3 regions of the Pelagerythrobacter sp. genome follow, and region 3 is predicted to be linked to each of the others. Evidence: predicted binding sites of a transcription regulator. Region 3 holds the regulator's gene; each other region holds the start of a gene.

Region 1 (4,580 bases), on a different contig from region 3:
CGGGTGGGGCGCAACGCGGCATAGCCGCAGGCGATCGTCAGTTCGTCATCGAGCGCGGTGCCCGGCTTGCCTTCGCGCGCCACGACGTCCGCCGCGAGCACCTTGATCCGCTCGCCGCCCAGCGTGAACCACGCGCCGGGGAACGGGGCGAAGGCGCGCGCCTGCCGCTCGATCGCCTCGGCATCGCGGCTCCAGTCGATCCGCGCCTCGGCCTTGTCGATCTTGGCCGCGTGGCTCGCGCGCATATCGTCCTGCGGCACGGCGTGGAGCGCGGGCAGGTCGATCAGCGTGCCGACCATCAGCTGCGCGCCGATCTCGGCCAGTTCGGCGGTCAGTTCGCCGGCGGTCTTGTCCTCCACCGGCGTGCGTGCGGTGGCGAGCATCGGGCCAGTGTCGAGCCCGGCCTCCATCTGCATGATCGTGATCCCCGTCACCGCGTCGCCTGCCAGGATCGCGCGCTGGATCGGCGCCGCGCCGCGCCACTCGGGCAGCAGGCTGGCGTGGATGTTGAGGCAGCCGTGCTTGGGAATATCGAGCACCGCCTGCGGCAGGATCAGCCCATAAGCGGCGACCACCGCGATGTCCGGCTCCAGCTCGGCGAACTCGGCCTGCACCTCGGCGGACTTCAGCGAAGCGGGGCAGCGCACCGGGATGTGGCGGATTTCCGCCTCGCGCTGGACGGGGGAGGGCTGGAGCTTCTTGCCCCGGCCCGCCGGGCGCGGCGGCTGGGTATAGGCGGCGACCAGCGTGTGCCCGGCCTCGTCCAGCGCGGCGAGCGCGGGCACCGCGAATTCGGGCGTTCCCATGAAGACGATGCGCATAAGCCCTGCGGCCACCTTTCGTTGCGGAAGCGCAGCCCCTATCTCCCGCCCCATGGCATCGCAAGAGATCGAGAACCTGGCATCGGCGCTCGCGCGTTTGCCCGGCCTCGGCCCGCGCTCGGCGCGGCGCGCGGTGTTGTGGTTGGTCAAGCGGCGCGAAACCGCTCTCGAACAGCTTCTCGTGTCGATGGCCGAGGTGAAGGACAAGCTCGTCGAGTGCCCGACCTGCGGCAATATCGATACCCGCGCGCCCTGCGGCATCTGCGCCGACCCGCGCCGCGACAGCCGCGCGATCTGCGTGGTGGAGGACGTGTCGGACCTCTGGGCACTCGACCGCGCCAAGCTGTTCACCGGCAGGTATCACGTGCTCGGCGGGCGGCTCTCGGCGCTCGACGGCGTGCGGCCCGAGGACCTGACGATCGGCGCGCTGCTCGAACGCGTCGGCGCGGGCGGGGTGGACGAGGTCGTGCTGGCGATGAACGCCACGCTGGAGGGGCAGACCACCGCGCACTACATCGCCGAGCGACTGGAAGAACTGCCCGTGCGCGTGACCCAACTTGCCCACGGCCTGCCGGTCGGCGGCGAGCTCGACTACCTCGACGAAGGTACGCTGGCGCAGGCGCTGCGGGCGCGGCGGCCCGTCGGCTAGGACTCACTTGAGATTATCGCTCTCGCGCACTAAATCGCGCGCATGGCTATCCGTGAAATCCTCGAAGTGCCGGACCCCCGGCTGAAGGTCGTGTCCGAACCCGTCACCGCGTTCGACGACGAGTTGAAGACGCTTGTCGAGGACATGTTCGAGACGATGTACGACGCGCCCGGCATCGGCCTCGCGGCGATTCAGGTCGGCGTCCCCAAGCGGGTGCTGGTGATCGATCTCCAGCCCGACGATCCCGATGCGGAGCCCGAGGTGTGCAACCATGGCGGGCACGAGCACACCCACCAGCCGACCAGGAACGAACCGCGGGTGTTCATCAATCCCGAGATCCTCGACCCGGCGGAAGAACTGGCGACCTATCAGGAAGGCTGCCTCTCGGTCCCCGAAATCTACGCCGACGTCGATCGCCCGGCGACCTGCCGCGTCCGCTGGCAGGATCTGAGGGGCGAAACGCACGAGGAAGACCTCGACGGGCTGATGGCGACCTGCATCCAGCACGAAATGGACCACCTCGAAGGCATCCTGTTCATCGACCACCTCAGCCGGTTGAAGAAGCAGATGGCGCTCAAGAAGCTGGACAAGATGCGCAAGGCCGCCTGACCGGCACCTTTGCGGCTCACTCAATTCTCGCCCCTACCCCTCGTCACAATGCACCAGCCCGGTCGCGGGCAGCGTCGTAGCTCCTTCGACCAGCAATGCCTGCGCCGATTCGGCGAAGCGCAGCACGAAGTTGTCGTCCTGCGTTTCCCCCTCGATCGTGCAGCGCGCGGTGATCGCGTAGCCGCCGGGCGATTTCTCGATCCTGTCGAGATCGCAGGCGATGTCCCCCGGCGCGGTGAGACGGTTGCTGGTGATCGTCCAGGGTTCCTCGCGGCACATCTCCACCGTTTCCGCCCATCGGCCGGTGAAGCGCAGCAACTCGTCCTCCGGCGGAAGCGCGGGCGCGGCGTCGCTGCCCGGCCCGGATACACCCTCGCCTTCCGACGAGGTTTCCGCCTCCTTCTCCGGTTCGTCCGACGGCGGGGAGCACGCGGCCAGCCCGGCGATGGCGATCAGCGCGGCTGCGCGGCGAAGCGCTATCGTTCGCATTCGATTCCCTCCATGAAGACCGTTGCCGCCGGCTGGCGGGCGATGCTCGTGCCTTCCTAGCGAGCGAAGGCGGGGACTAGTTCCGTCCGGGGCTTTCCCGCTGCCATCGTTCCGTCTATGTTCCCAGTATGGAAACGACTGCGATCATCGTCGCCCTGTGTGCGCTTGCCTTGGGCGCGGGGCTGGGCTGGTTCTTCGGTTCGCGCCCGGCGGCGGAATGGCGTGCGCGGCACGGCGAGCGCGATGCCGAGGCGAAGGACCTGGCGGAGCGGCTTTCGCGCATGGCGCCCGAACTGGCGACGATGAGCGAGCGGGCCGCGCGCGCCGACGGCCTCGCTGCGGCGCTCGATACCGCGCGCGAGGAACTGACCGGGCTCAAGGCGCAAGCCGCCGGGTTCGCCGAGCAGAAGCGCCTGCTCGAGGAATCGCGCGAGAAGCTGCTCAAGGAGTTCGAGAACACCGGCGCGCAAGTGCTCGGAAAGGCGCAGGAACTGTTCCTCGAACGCGCCAGCGAGCGGTTCGGCCACGCGGAAAAGGCGAACAAGGAAGCGATCGCCACTCTGCTCCAGCCGGTTGGCGAACGGCTCAAGCTCTATGAGCAGCAGGTGGCCGCGCTGGAGGAAAAGCGCACCGACGCTTTCGGCCGGTTGCACCAGCAGATCGCCGAGATGCAGCGCGGGCAGGAGGAGGTCCGGCGCGAGGCGCAGCGGCTCGGCAATTCGCTCACCAATGCGCCCAAGGCGCGCGGCCGCTGGGGCGAGCGCGCCTTGCAGAACGTGCTCGAGCAGTGCGGGTTGGCCGAGCATACCGATTTCCATCTCGAGCACTCGCTGGATACCGAAGAAGGGCGGCTGCGCCCCGACGCGATCGTCAACGTGCCGGGCCAGAAGAAGCTGGTGATCGACGCCAAGGTCTCGCTCAACGCCTATCAGGCCGCCTTCGAGGCCGACGACGAGGAGGAGCGCCGCCGTCACCTCGACCTCCACGCCAAGTCGATGCGCGGCCATGTCCAGACGCTCGGCGCCAAGAGCTACCAGAGCCAGTTCGACGAAGCGCCGGACTACGTGGTGATGTTCGTGCCGGGCGAGCATTTCGTCGCCGCCGCGCTCGAACACGATCCCGAGCTGTGGGATTTCGCCTTTCGCAACAAGGTATTGCTGGCGACTCCTACCAATCTGGTGGCGATCGCGCGCACGGTGGCGCAGGTCTGGCGGCAGGATACGATCGCGCGTGAGGCGATCGAGATCGGCAAGGCGGGGGCCGAGCTCTACGATCGGCTCGCGGTCGCCGCCGAGCACATGAAGCGCGTCGGCGGCGGACTGGAGAGCGCGGTCAACAACTACAACAAGTTCGTCGGCAGCTTCGAGCGCAACGTGCTTTCCGCCGGACGCCGCCTCAAGGACAAGGGGATCGAGATCGGCAAGCGCGAGATCGACGACGTGCCGTTGGTCGAAAGCACGCCGCGCTATACCGCGGACGACATCGAGGCTACGGAACGGGCAGCGCTGCCGCAGGTTGAAAGCGACAGCGACTGACCGAACGGAAATCCCCCATGCGCTTCAAAATCTGCCTCGTCCTGACGCTCCCCCTCGCACTCGCGGCCTGCGGCGAGGGCAAGGCGCCGTCGGAGAAGCTTAAGGACGCGACCACCGAACTGGTGGAGGAAGCCGCCGGTGAGATGCCACCCGCGTTGGCCGAGGGCACATATGCTCCGCGTGACGAATGCGCCGGGCTGCCGGGTGCGGACGCGTTTCGCGCAGCGCTGGGCCGGGCGGTCGAGGCGCGCGACGCCGATGCGTTGGCGAAGCTTGCTGCGCCCGACGTCAAGCTCGACTTCGGCGGCGGCGCGGGAACGGCGGAATTGCGCGGGCGGCTGGATGGCGACGCGCCGAATCTGTGGGACGAGCTCGACACGCTGCTGACGATGGGTTGCGCCGCCGATGGGCGCGCGAGCATGACGATCCCGTGGTATTTCGCGCAGGAGATCGATGCGGTCGATCCGATGATGGGCA
Region 2 (4,580 bases), 400 kb from region 3:
GCAGGACGTAGCCGCGCCCTTCGTTCGAGGGGAGCACGCCGTCGGCCATCAGGAACCCGCTGGACCGCAGGTGATCGGCGATCACCCGGTGGCTCGCGCGGCGATCGCCTTCGGCGGGCACGCCGGTCAGCCCCTCGCTCGCCGCGATCAGGATCTTGAAGGTATCGATGTCGTAGTTGTCGTGCACCCCCTGCATGATCGCGGAGATGCGCTCGAGCCCCATGCCGGTGTCGATGCTGGGCTTGGGCAGATCTGTTCGGGTCCCGTCTGCCGCTTGCTCGAACTGCATGAACACGAGGTTCCAAATCTCGATGAAGCGGTCGCCGTCCTCGTCGGGCGATCCCGGAGGGCCGCCGGGGATGTGATCGCCGTGGTCGTAGAACACCTCGCTGCACGGGCCGCACGGGCCGGTGTCGCCCATCGACCAGAAGTTGTCGCTGGTGGCGATGCGGATGATCCGCTCTTCGGGCAGGCCGGAAATCTTGCGCCACAGGTCGAACGCCTCGTCGTCCGTGTGATAGACGGTGGCGGTGAGGCGGTCGGGTGCGAGACCCCAATCCTTAGTGAGCAAGGTCCAGGCGTGCTCGATCGCCTGATCCTTGAAATACTCGCCGAACGAGAAGTTGCCGAGCATTTCGAAGAACGTGTGGTGGCGCGCGGTGTAGCCGACGTTGTCGAGATCGTTGTGCTTGCCGCCGGCGCGCACGCATTTCTGGCTGCTGACCGCAGTCGGCGCAGGCGGCGTTTCCAGCCCGGTGAACACGTTCTTGAACGGCACCATGCCCGCGTTGACAAACATCAGCGTGGGATCGTTGTACGGCACCAGCGGCGCGCTGGGCACCGGCGCGTGGCCATTGCGCGCGAAATAGTCGATGAAGGACCGGCGGATATCGTTGGTGGACTGCATGCCTGCGCAGGTAGTTCCTGCGGCGCGGTGCGACAAGCCGATTAACGTGCGCGCAGTGAGCGAGCCAGGCGATCGTGCACCGAGGGCATTTTATGGCGGATGGCGCGAAAACCGCCGTATCCAAGAAAAACCGGCGCGGGCCGCTGCGGGCACACACGCCGGTTTTCCGTTTTCCGGGGCGCCACCCGATAGCGGGATCGCGCGCCCCCTTGAGGCGATGATCAGTCGTCCGCGTCCGGGCCGGTCATCATCTCCTCGGCGACCTCATCGGTCCGGCCGCGGATCGCGGCTTCCAACTTGTCGCAAACTTCGGGATTTTCCTTGAGATACTGCTTGGCGTTCTCGCGGCCCTGGCCGATGCGGATCGAATCGTAGCTGAACCAGCTACCCGATTTCTCCACGATCCCTGCCTTGACGCCGAGGTCGAGGATCTCGCCGATCTTGGAGATACCCTCGCCGTACATGATGTCGAATTCGACCTGCTTGAACGGCGGGGCGACCTTGTTCTTGACCACTTTCACGCGGGTCGAGTTGCCGACGATCTCGTCGCGATCCTTGATCTGCCCGGTGCGGCGGATGTCGAGCCGGACCGAGGCATAGAACTTCAGCGCGTTGCCGCCGGTCGTGGTTTCCGGGTTGCCGTACATCACGCCGATCTTCATGCGGAGCTGGTTGATGAAGATCACCATCGTCTTCGACCGGCTGATCGACCCGGTGAGCTTGCGCAGCGATTGCGACATCAGGCGCGCCTGAAGGCCCACGTGGCTGTCACCCATCTCGCCCTCAATTTCGGCGCGCGGAACCAGCGCGGCGACCGAATCGACCACCAGCACGTCGATCGCGTTCGAACGCACCAGCGTGTCGGTGATCTCGAGCGCTTGTTCTCCGGTATCGGGCTGCGACACGACCAGTTCGTCGATATCGACGCCCAGCTTCTTGGCGTAGACCGGATCGAGCGCGTGTTCGGCATCGACGAACGCAGCGGTGCCGCCGTTCTTCTGCGCTTCGGCGATCACGTGCAGCGCGAGCGTCGTCTTGCCCGAGCTTTCCGGCCCATAGACCTCAATCACCCGGCCCTTGGGCAAGCCGCCCACGCCCAATGCGATATCGAGCCCGAGCGATCCGGTGGAGATCGCCTCCACCTGCATGGCTTCCTTCTGGCCCAGCTTCATCGCCGAACCCTTGCCGAACGCGCGATCGATCTGCGCCAGAGCGGCGTCGAGCGCCTTTTGACGGTCCACGTTGCTTTCCTTCTCAACCAGCTTCAGTTCCGCCGCCATCGCATGGCCTCCTTCGCTTGCCTAGGGCATCGTCGCCGTTATCTACCGAAGCCGGTGTATTCGATTTGTTCCATGAGAACAAGTGTGGAACGGAAATTTTTTCGCGGCGTAGGAAATCACGGAATTTCAGCGTGATACAAGGGAATCATCCGGTGATACGGCGCTGCCGCCAGCGAATTTCGCGTTCCGTGCTGGCGGGAATGTCGAATTCGATTACCCGCTCCCCATCCTTCACGCGCGAGCGATCCCGGCGGCGCGTCTCCCATTCGGCGCTCCAGCCGAGCACCACGCGCAGCCGGACCGGCAAGCGCAACGCGTTGACGACTTGCGCTTCCATCTCGACCCAGTCGCGCTCGTCGTCGCGCGCATCCTCGCTCAGCCGCACGCACATCGCTTGGACCTGATCGCTCGTACCCAGCGCGATTTCGACATCCTGCCCGCTCGCGTAGTCGCGCAGCCGCTCCTCCCCGACGAGCAACGGACCGCGCGACGACGGCTCGAACACCGCGACCCCGCCCGAGGGCAGCGCCACGCCGAGCCCGTGCTCGCTATCGTTGACCGTTTCGAGCAGACGTGCGGCGGGGACGAACCCCTCCACCTCGCCGCCGGGTTCGCAGCGAATCTCGTAGAGCAGTTCGCCTTCCACCGCGTCCTTCTGGAGGAAGGCGATCTGTTTCAGCCCTTTGGCCGACACCGTCACCGGTTCGGGCACCCGATAGAGCTTGAGATCGCCCAGTTCCTCTTCCTGCGCCACCATCGCCACGCGCGAGCCGGTGACGATAATCGTATCGGCGGCGGATTCGTAAGCCGGTTCGGGGGCCATCATCGGCGGTGGGGGCGGAGGGGGCGGCGGCGGCGGCGGATAGGCCACCGGCGTCCCCGCCGCGGTGCTGCCGAGCGGATAGCAGGTCAGCCGCAATGGCTCCGCGTCCGGCGGATCGGCGAGATCAGCGAAATCGCTCACCACGTTGAGCGTGCCTGCCACCGCCATCAGTTCGGCATCGGCGAACGACTGCGCGTTGTCGTTGAGCAGCGTGAGCCACGAAGTCAGTGACAGTTCCACGCCCCCGCGCCCGTCGCCGGGGCCGAGCGTCGCGACGTAATCCGCCTGCCAGTCGAACCCCCAGGCGAGATACGTCAGCACGACCTGATAGGTGCCCCCGGCGGGATCGCGCGTGTCGACCGAGAACACGGGCTGCGCGGAGAGGCCGGCGGGAATGCGGTCGAACGTCAGCGTTTCGGGCAGCCCGGCGCAGCGCACCGCCTCGTACCCCTCGCCGGTTTGCAGCACGAGCCCCCCGTCGGCGCGGGTGCGCACGATCGCCTGTTCGCTTTGCGCCCGCCCGGTGGCGGGGTTGGTGCGGGTGATCGTGACCCGGTTGCCCAGCGCGCCATCGACCAACGCGGCGGGGGAGAGTAGCGCGGCGTTGCGGTTGGTCTCGATCGTGCCGCCCGGCAGGCCGGTGACGATCGCGCTGACCGCGACCATGCCCTCGGCGACGCCTTCGAAGCGCACCGTGCTTTCGCCCGGCGGCAGGGTGACGGTGCGCGTCTCGCTGACCATCGCGAAGCCCCGCGGCCAGTCGCGGTCCATCGCCTCGTCGGGCCCGCGCGTGGGATCGCGATAGACTGTTACCGCCAGCGTTGAAGGTGCCGAGGCGTCGACCGGCGCACGGCCTTGCGCTGCGGCGGGCACGGCCAGCGCCGCCAGCACGAGGCAGAGGATCGCGGCGCGCCGCATCGCCCGCACCCGGCCGGTCAGTACCGCGTTTCGTAGGTGACGCGGACCACCCGCTCGCCCTCGGCGGGCACGGGCACGGCCCACTTGCGGCGGTCGGCATTAAGCTGTTCGCCCGTGATGTCCTCGCTCACGATGCGGAAATCGCGGCCCCACCAGCCGCGGTCGAGCCCGGCCTGGACCAGATCGACTTCCACCGGGGCGGCCTTCGCATTGGTAAGGGTATAGCGCATCGTGGTGCGGTAGAAGGTCTGCGGCCGTTCGATCTCGACCTCCTCCGCCACCTCGCCATCGCGGATCACGCGGTAGCGCGCGCTGCGCTCCCACTCGGCGCCGGTGATCTCCTCGCGCCGCTCGACCTCGGCCTGCACGAACACGTCGAACGCGTCGCCGGTGCGCAGCGAGAGCTCACCGCCCATCGGGGTGTGCGCGATCGCGTTCTCGCCGATGAACTGCGGCGTGCCCTGCGCGTCGCGCTGGTAGAAGCGCACCGTGCCGCCCGGCAGCGCGTCGCCCAGCCCACCGTCACGCGACGATGAGAAGGCGATCTCGGTCGAGGCGTTGACCGGCGCATCGTCGCTGGTGAGCCAGCCCACGGTGCGCGCATAGACCCGGCGCGCGGGCACCCCCTGCACGTCGAGGAAGCTGACCTGCT
Region 3 (4,580 bases):
CGATCCTCATCATCGTCGCCGCGCTGGACGACGCACTGATGGCGGAGATCGAAGCCGCCGCGATCGAACGCGGGATGGATGTGTTGGTCGAAGTTCACGACGAGGCGGAGATGGAGCGCGCGCACCGCCTGAAATCGCGCCTGATCGGGATAAACAACCGCGATCTCAAGACCTTCCGCACCGACCTTGCCACGACCGAACGGCTCGCTCCGCTCGCGCCCGAAGGCGCGCTACTGGTCGGCGAGAGCGGCATCGCCAGCCACGCCGATTGCCAGCGGCTTGCCGATGGAGCGGGTGTGCGCGCCTTCCTCGTCGGCGAGAGCCTGATGCGCCAGCGTGACGTCGAGGCCGCAACCCGCGCGCTGCTCGAAGGCTGAACTTTCCTACCCGCGCGGGTTCTGTCAGAACCGTGGCGTGAACCCTCTTAAACCCACCGATTTCCGCGCCTTCCGCCCACGCGCGGCAGGGCGAATTTTTTTGCGTCAGGACAGTGTAACATGTGGTCCATGTCTGGCAGGAAAGTGGCCCGAAAGATGAACAAACTCACTCATCTCGACGAATCGGGCGCGGCGCGGATGGTCGATGTCGGCGGCAAGCCCGCGACCGCGCGCTCGGCCACCGCCACCGGACGGATCGCGATGGCGCCCGCCACGCTCGCCGCGATCCGCGAGGGCGATCTCCCCAAGGGCGACGTGCTCGCCGCCGCGCGTATCGCCGGGATCATGGCCGCCAAGAAGACCGGCGAGCTGATCCCATTGTGCCACCCCCTCGCGCTCGATGCGGTGACGATCGACTTCGCGCTCGAGGACGACGGTCTGCGGGTCACCGCCCGCGCCTCGTTGACGGGCAGGACCGGGGTGGAAATGGAGGCCCTTACAGCCACTTCGGTCGCACTCCTGACAATCTATGACATGGCCAAGGCCGTGCAGAAGGACATGGCGATCGAGGGTGTGCGGCTGATCGAGAAGACCGGCGGCAAGTCAGGCAACTGGCGCGCGAGCGAATGATGGCGCCGGGGATGATCGCGCTGGAGGACGCCTGGGCACTCCTGCTCGACCTCGTCGTGCCGCTGCCGGTCGAGCGCATTCCGCCCGAGCAGGCCCACGGCCGCTGGCTCGCCGAGCCGCTGGTCGCTGCGCGCACCCAGCCCGCCGCCGACCTCTCGGCGATGGATGGGTATGCCATCGCCGGCCCCGGCCCGTGGTGCATCGTCGGCGAAAGCCGCTGCGGCGCGCCGTTCGGTGCCCCGCTTGGCGACGGCGAAGCGGTACGCATCTCGACCGGCGCGGTGATCCCCACCGGCGCCGACCGCGTGCTGATTCAGGAAAACGCGACCCGCGAAGGCGAGCGCCTCTCCGGCGAAACGCCCGAGCCCGGCACATGGGTTCGCCCGCGCGGAATGGACTTCGCGCAAGGCGACACGCTGCTCCCTGCCGGAACGCGCTTCGGCCCGGCGCAGATCGCGCTGGCCCTGTCCGCCGCGGCGGCGGACGTGTCGACTCACCGCTCCCCGCGCGTCGCGGTGCTCGATTGCGGCGACGAGTTGGTCGACGGCTCGACTCCGGCCACCAACGGCGCGATGCTCGCCGCGATGATGGCCGGGCTACCGTGCGAGGTCATCCGCGTCGGCCCGGTGCCCGACGATCGCGAGGCGCTGGCCGCGGCGCTGGCGCAATGCGGCGGCTGCGATCTCGTGGTCACCAGCGGCGGCGCCTCGGTCGGCGATCACGACCTGATCCGCCCGGCGCTGGAGGAATGGGGCGCGGACCTCGCGTTCTGGCGCATGGCGATCCGCCCGGGCAAGCCGCTGCTCGTGGCGCGGCGCGGCGCGACGCTGGTGCTCGGCCTGCCGGGCAATCCGGTGTCCGCCTTCGTCACCGGCTTCCTGTTCGCCCTGCCCGCGCTGCGCCGCATGCTCGGCGCGCCCGAACCTCTGCCCGCGGCCGTGGCGCTGCCCTGCATCGCCGACCTGCCGCCGGGCGGCGAGCGCGGCGAGTTCCTCCGCGCGATCCATCGCAGCGACGGGCTCGAGCCGATCATGCGCCGCGACTCCAGCCTGCTCGGCCAACTCGCCCGCGCCGACGCGCTGATCTGGCGGCCGCCGCACTGCCCGAAGGCGAAAGCGGGAACGGATGTTCCGGCCTATTGGCTCGGAAACGGCGCAATTGCTTGACTTGCGCCATTCGGTTGCCTAATTGTTCCGCATTCGTTCGCATTCGCGTACGATCGGGACAGGCGACCAGGGAGTTTTCGCCATGCTGACGGCCAAGCAGCACGAACTGATCCGCTTCATCCAGCAGCGGCTGGAGGAAACCGGGATTTCGCCTTCGTTCGAAGAGATGAAGGAAGCGCTCGACCTCAAAAGCAAGTCGGGCGTCCATCGCCTGATCTCTGCGCTGGAGGAACGCGGCTTCATCCGCCGCCTGCCCAATCGCGCGCGCGCGCTCGAGGTGCTGAAGCAGCCCGGCGATGCCACGCCTGCTTCGCGCAAGGCCCAAAGCGCCTCGACCAACGACAACGTGGTCGACCTGCGCCGCGCGCCGGCCGCGCGCCCGACACCCGCGAACGACGTGATCGAGGTGCCGCTCCACGGCCGCATCGCCGCGGGCGCGCCGATCGAGGCGTTCGAGGATTACAACAGCCTTCCCGTTCCCGCAGCGCTGCTTGGCCCCGGCGACCATTACGCGCTCGAGGTGTCGGGCGATTCGATGATCGATGCGGGCATCTTCGACGGCGACTTTGCACTGGTGCGGCGTACCGACGTTGCGCGTGACGGCGAGATCGTCGTCGCGCTGGTGCGCAACGAGGAAGCGACGCTCAAGTACCTGCGGCGCGAGAACGGCATGATCCGGCTCGACCCGGCGAACGGCGCTTATGATCCGCAGGTCTACCGGCCCGACGAAGTGCAGGTGCAGGGGAAGCTCTCGGGCCTGCTGCGCCGCTACCACTGATCCGGCTCGGCGAGGCGAGCGGCTAGCGCTCCTCGCCGCGCCACCAACCATGTTCGCCTTGCGTATCGGCGACCGCGGCGATGCGTGGTTCGTCGAGGTACAGCGAGAGGCCGCCGGTCTGCTCGAGCAACCGCCGGTCGGCTCTGAGCCAGCGCGGGTGGCAACTGCGTGGCAGGAAGCGATCGGCCACGACGATGTCGGCGCGGTCGCAGGCGGCGGCGAGCGCGCGCTCCTCCACCATGTCGCGGCTGCGCGCCATCAGCAGCGCCCAGCGCCGTCCGCCCCGCTCGAGCGCCAGTGTGCAGAAATCGCGGCTGCATCGGGCGCTCGGCCATTCCTCGATCGGCACCGGCTCGTCCTCCAGCGCGGCGAGCTCCAGCAGGTTGTCGCGCGTGAAGCCGCTGCGCGTGTCGCGCAGCATCAGCAACCGATCGCCTTTGCCGGCGATCCCGACGTGTCGGCCGTCGCCCGATATCAGCATGTCCGGCACCGGCGTCGCGACCAGCAGCATCGTGGCGAGCGCAGCCGGAGCGAAACCGAGCAGCCGCGCCCGCCCACGCCACAGCGCGAGCCACAACCCGCCACCGACGAACAGCGCGATCGTGCCCAGACTCATCTGCGGCGCGAGCTTGACCGAGCCGGGCTGGGAAGCGGTGAAGTGCGCGATGCCCAGCAAGAGGTCCAGCGACTTGCCTGCCACCCACCACGCCGGCGCGCCCGCCTCGGCAAGGTCGAGCGCCAGCGCCAGCGCGATCGCCGGCATCGAGACGAACGTCACCAGCGGGATCGCGATCATGTTGGCGAGCGCGCCGTAGAGCCCTGCCCTATGGAAGTGGAACATCACGATCGGCATCAGCGCGATCTCGATCACGAAACCCATGGCAAGCAGCATCGCCGCGCGCCGGCCCACCCGCGCCAGCCAGCTTTCCTCGCGCGGGGCGAGGAACGCCTTCACCGGCGCGCTGGTATGCAGCGCCACGATCGCCAGCACGGCCGCGAAACTCATCTGGAAGCTCGGACCCACGAGCGACTCGGGCCACATCAGCAGCACCGCCATGGCGGCGACGGCGACCATCCTCAGCGACAGCGGCTCGCGCCCCAGCGCCAGCGCGATCAGCACGAGCAGCGCGCCGATGCAACTGCGCACCGTCGGCACCTCCGCGCCGGTCAGCAGCGTGTATCCGATCCCCGCCCCGGCCCCGATCGCGGCCGCGAGCACCGGCAACCGCACGCGCAAGGTCAACCACGGCCACAGCGCGAGCAGCTTGATCGCGAGGAAATACGCCGCCGCGATCACCGCGCTGACATGCAGGCCGCTGATCGACAGTAGGTGCGTCAGCCCCGAATCGCGCATCGCCTCCTCGTCGGCGTCGGATATCGACCCGCGGTCGCCGCTGGCGAAAGCGGCGGCGATGGTGCCCGCCGATCCCGACAATTGCCCGCGCACATGCGCGGCGAGCGTGCGCTGGACCCGCGCGATCCCGCCCTCGTCCGCCGGGGCGGCCTCGACGATCTCGACTTCCCCGATCAGCGATCCGGTCGCGGCGAGCCCCTGGAACCACGCGGCGCGCGCAAAATCGTATGCCCCCGGCAGCATCGGCGGGGATGGCGGCATCAGGCGGGTGCGCA

Evidence for each region. Region 3 encodes LexA, which represses DNA repair genes until DNA is damaged. Its sites were predicted from a motif close to GTTCCNCNCTTGTTCT; they were not measured.
Region 1: a site for LexA is predicted at 2,677-2,692, ahead of ACE3QC_RS14060 (DNA recombination protein RmuC). Genes of this name have one in related genera too.
Region 2: a site for LexA is predicted at 2,263-2,278, ahead of recA (recombinase RecA). Genes of this name have one in related genera too.

Annotation. Positions count from the first base shown of each region.
Region 1 covers NZ_JAYSGI010000005.1:206,627-211,206, forward strand. Annotated here, with positions in the region: gene fmt (methionyl-tRNA formyltransferase) at 1-821, opposite strand, end outside; gene recR (recombination mediator RecR) at 874-1,470, shown strand; gene def (peptide deformylase) at 1,513-2,079, shown strand; gene ACE3QC_RS14055 (hypothetical protein) at 2,113-2,568, opposite strand; gene ACE3QC_RS14060 (DNA recombination protein RmuC) at 2,697-4,103, shown strand; gene ACE3QC_RS14065 (hypothetical protein) at 4,121-4,580, shown strand, end outside.
Region 2 covers NZ_JAYSGI010000001.1:892,000-896,579, forward strand. Annotated here, with positions in the region: gene alaS (alanine--tRNA ligase) at 1-907, opposite strand, end outside; gene recA (recombinase RecA) at 1,129-2,187, opposite strand; gene ACE3QC_RS04460 (DUF4139 domain-containing protein) at 2,333-3,928, opposite strand; gene ACE3QC_RS04465 (DUF4139 domain-containing protein) at 3,946-4,580, opposite strand, start outside.
Region 3 covers NZ_JAYSGI010000001.1:489,984-494,563, reverse strand. Annotated here, with positions in the region: gene trpC (indole-3-glycerol phosphate synthase TrpC) at 1-377, shown strand, start outside; gene moaC (cyclic pyranopterin monophosphate synthase MoaC) at 534-1,007, shown strand; gene ACE3QC_RS02505 (molybdopterin molybdotransferase MoeA) at 1,019-2,173, shown strand; gene lexA (transcriptional repressor LexA) at 2,256-2,951, shown strand; gene ACE3QC_RS02495 (ComEC/Rec2 family competence protein) at 2,974-4,580, opposite strand, start outside.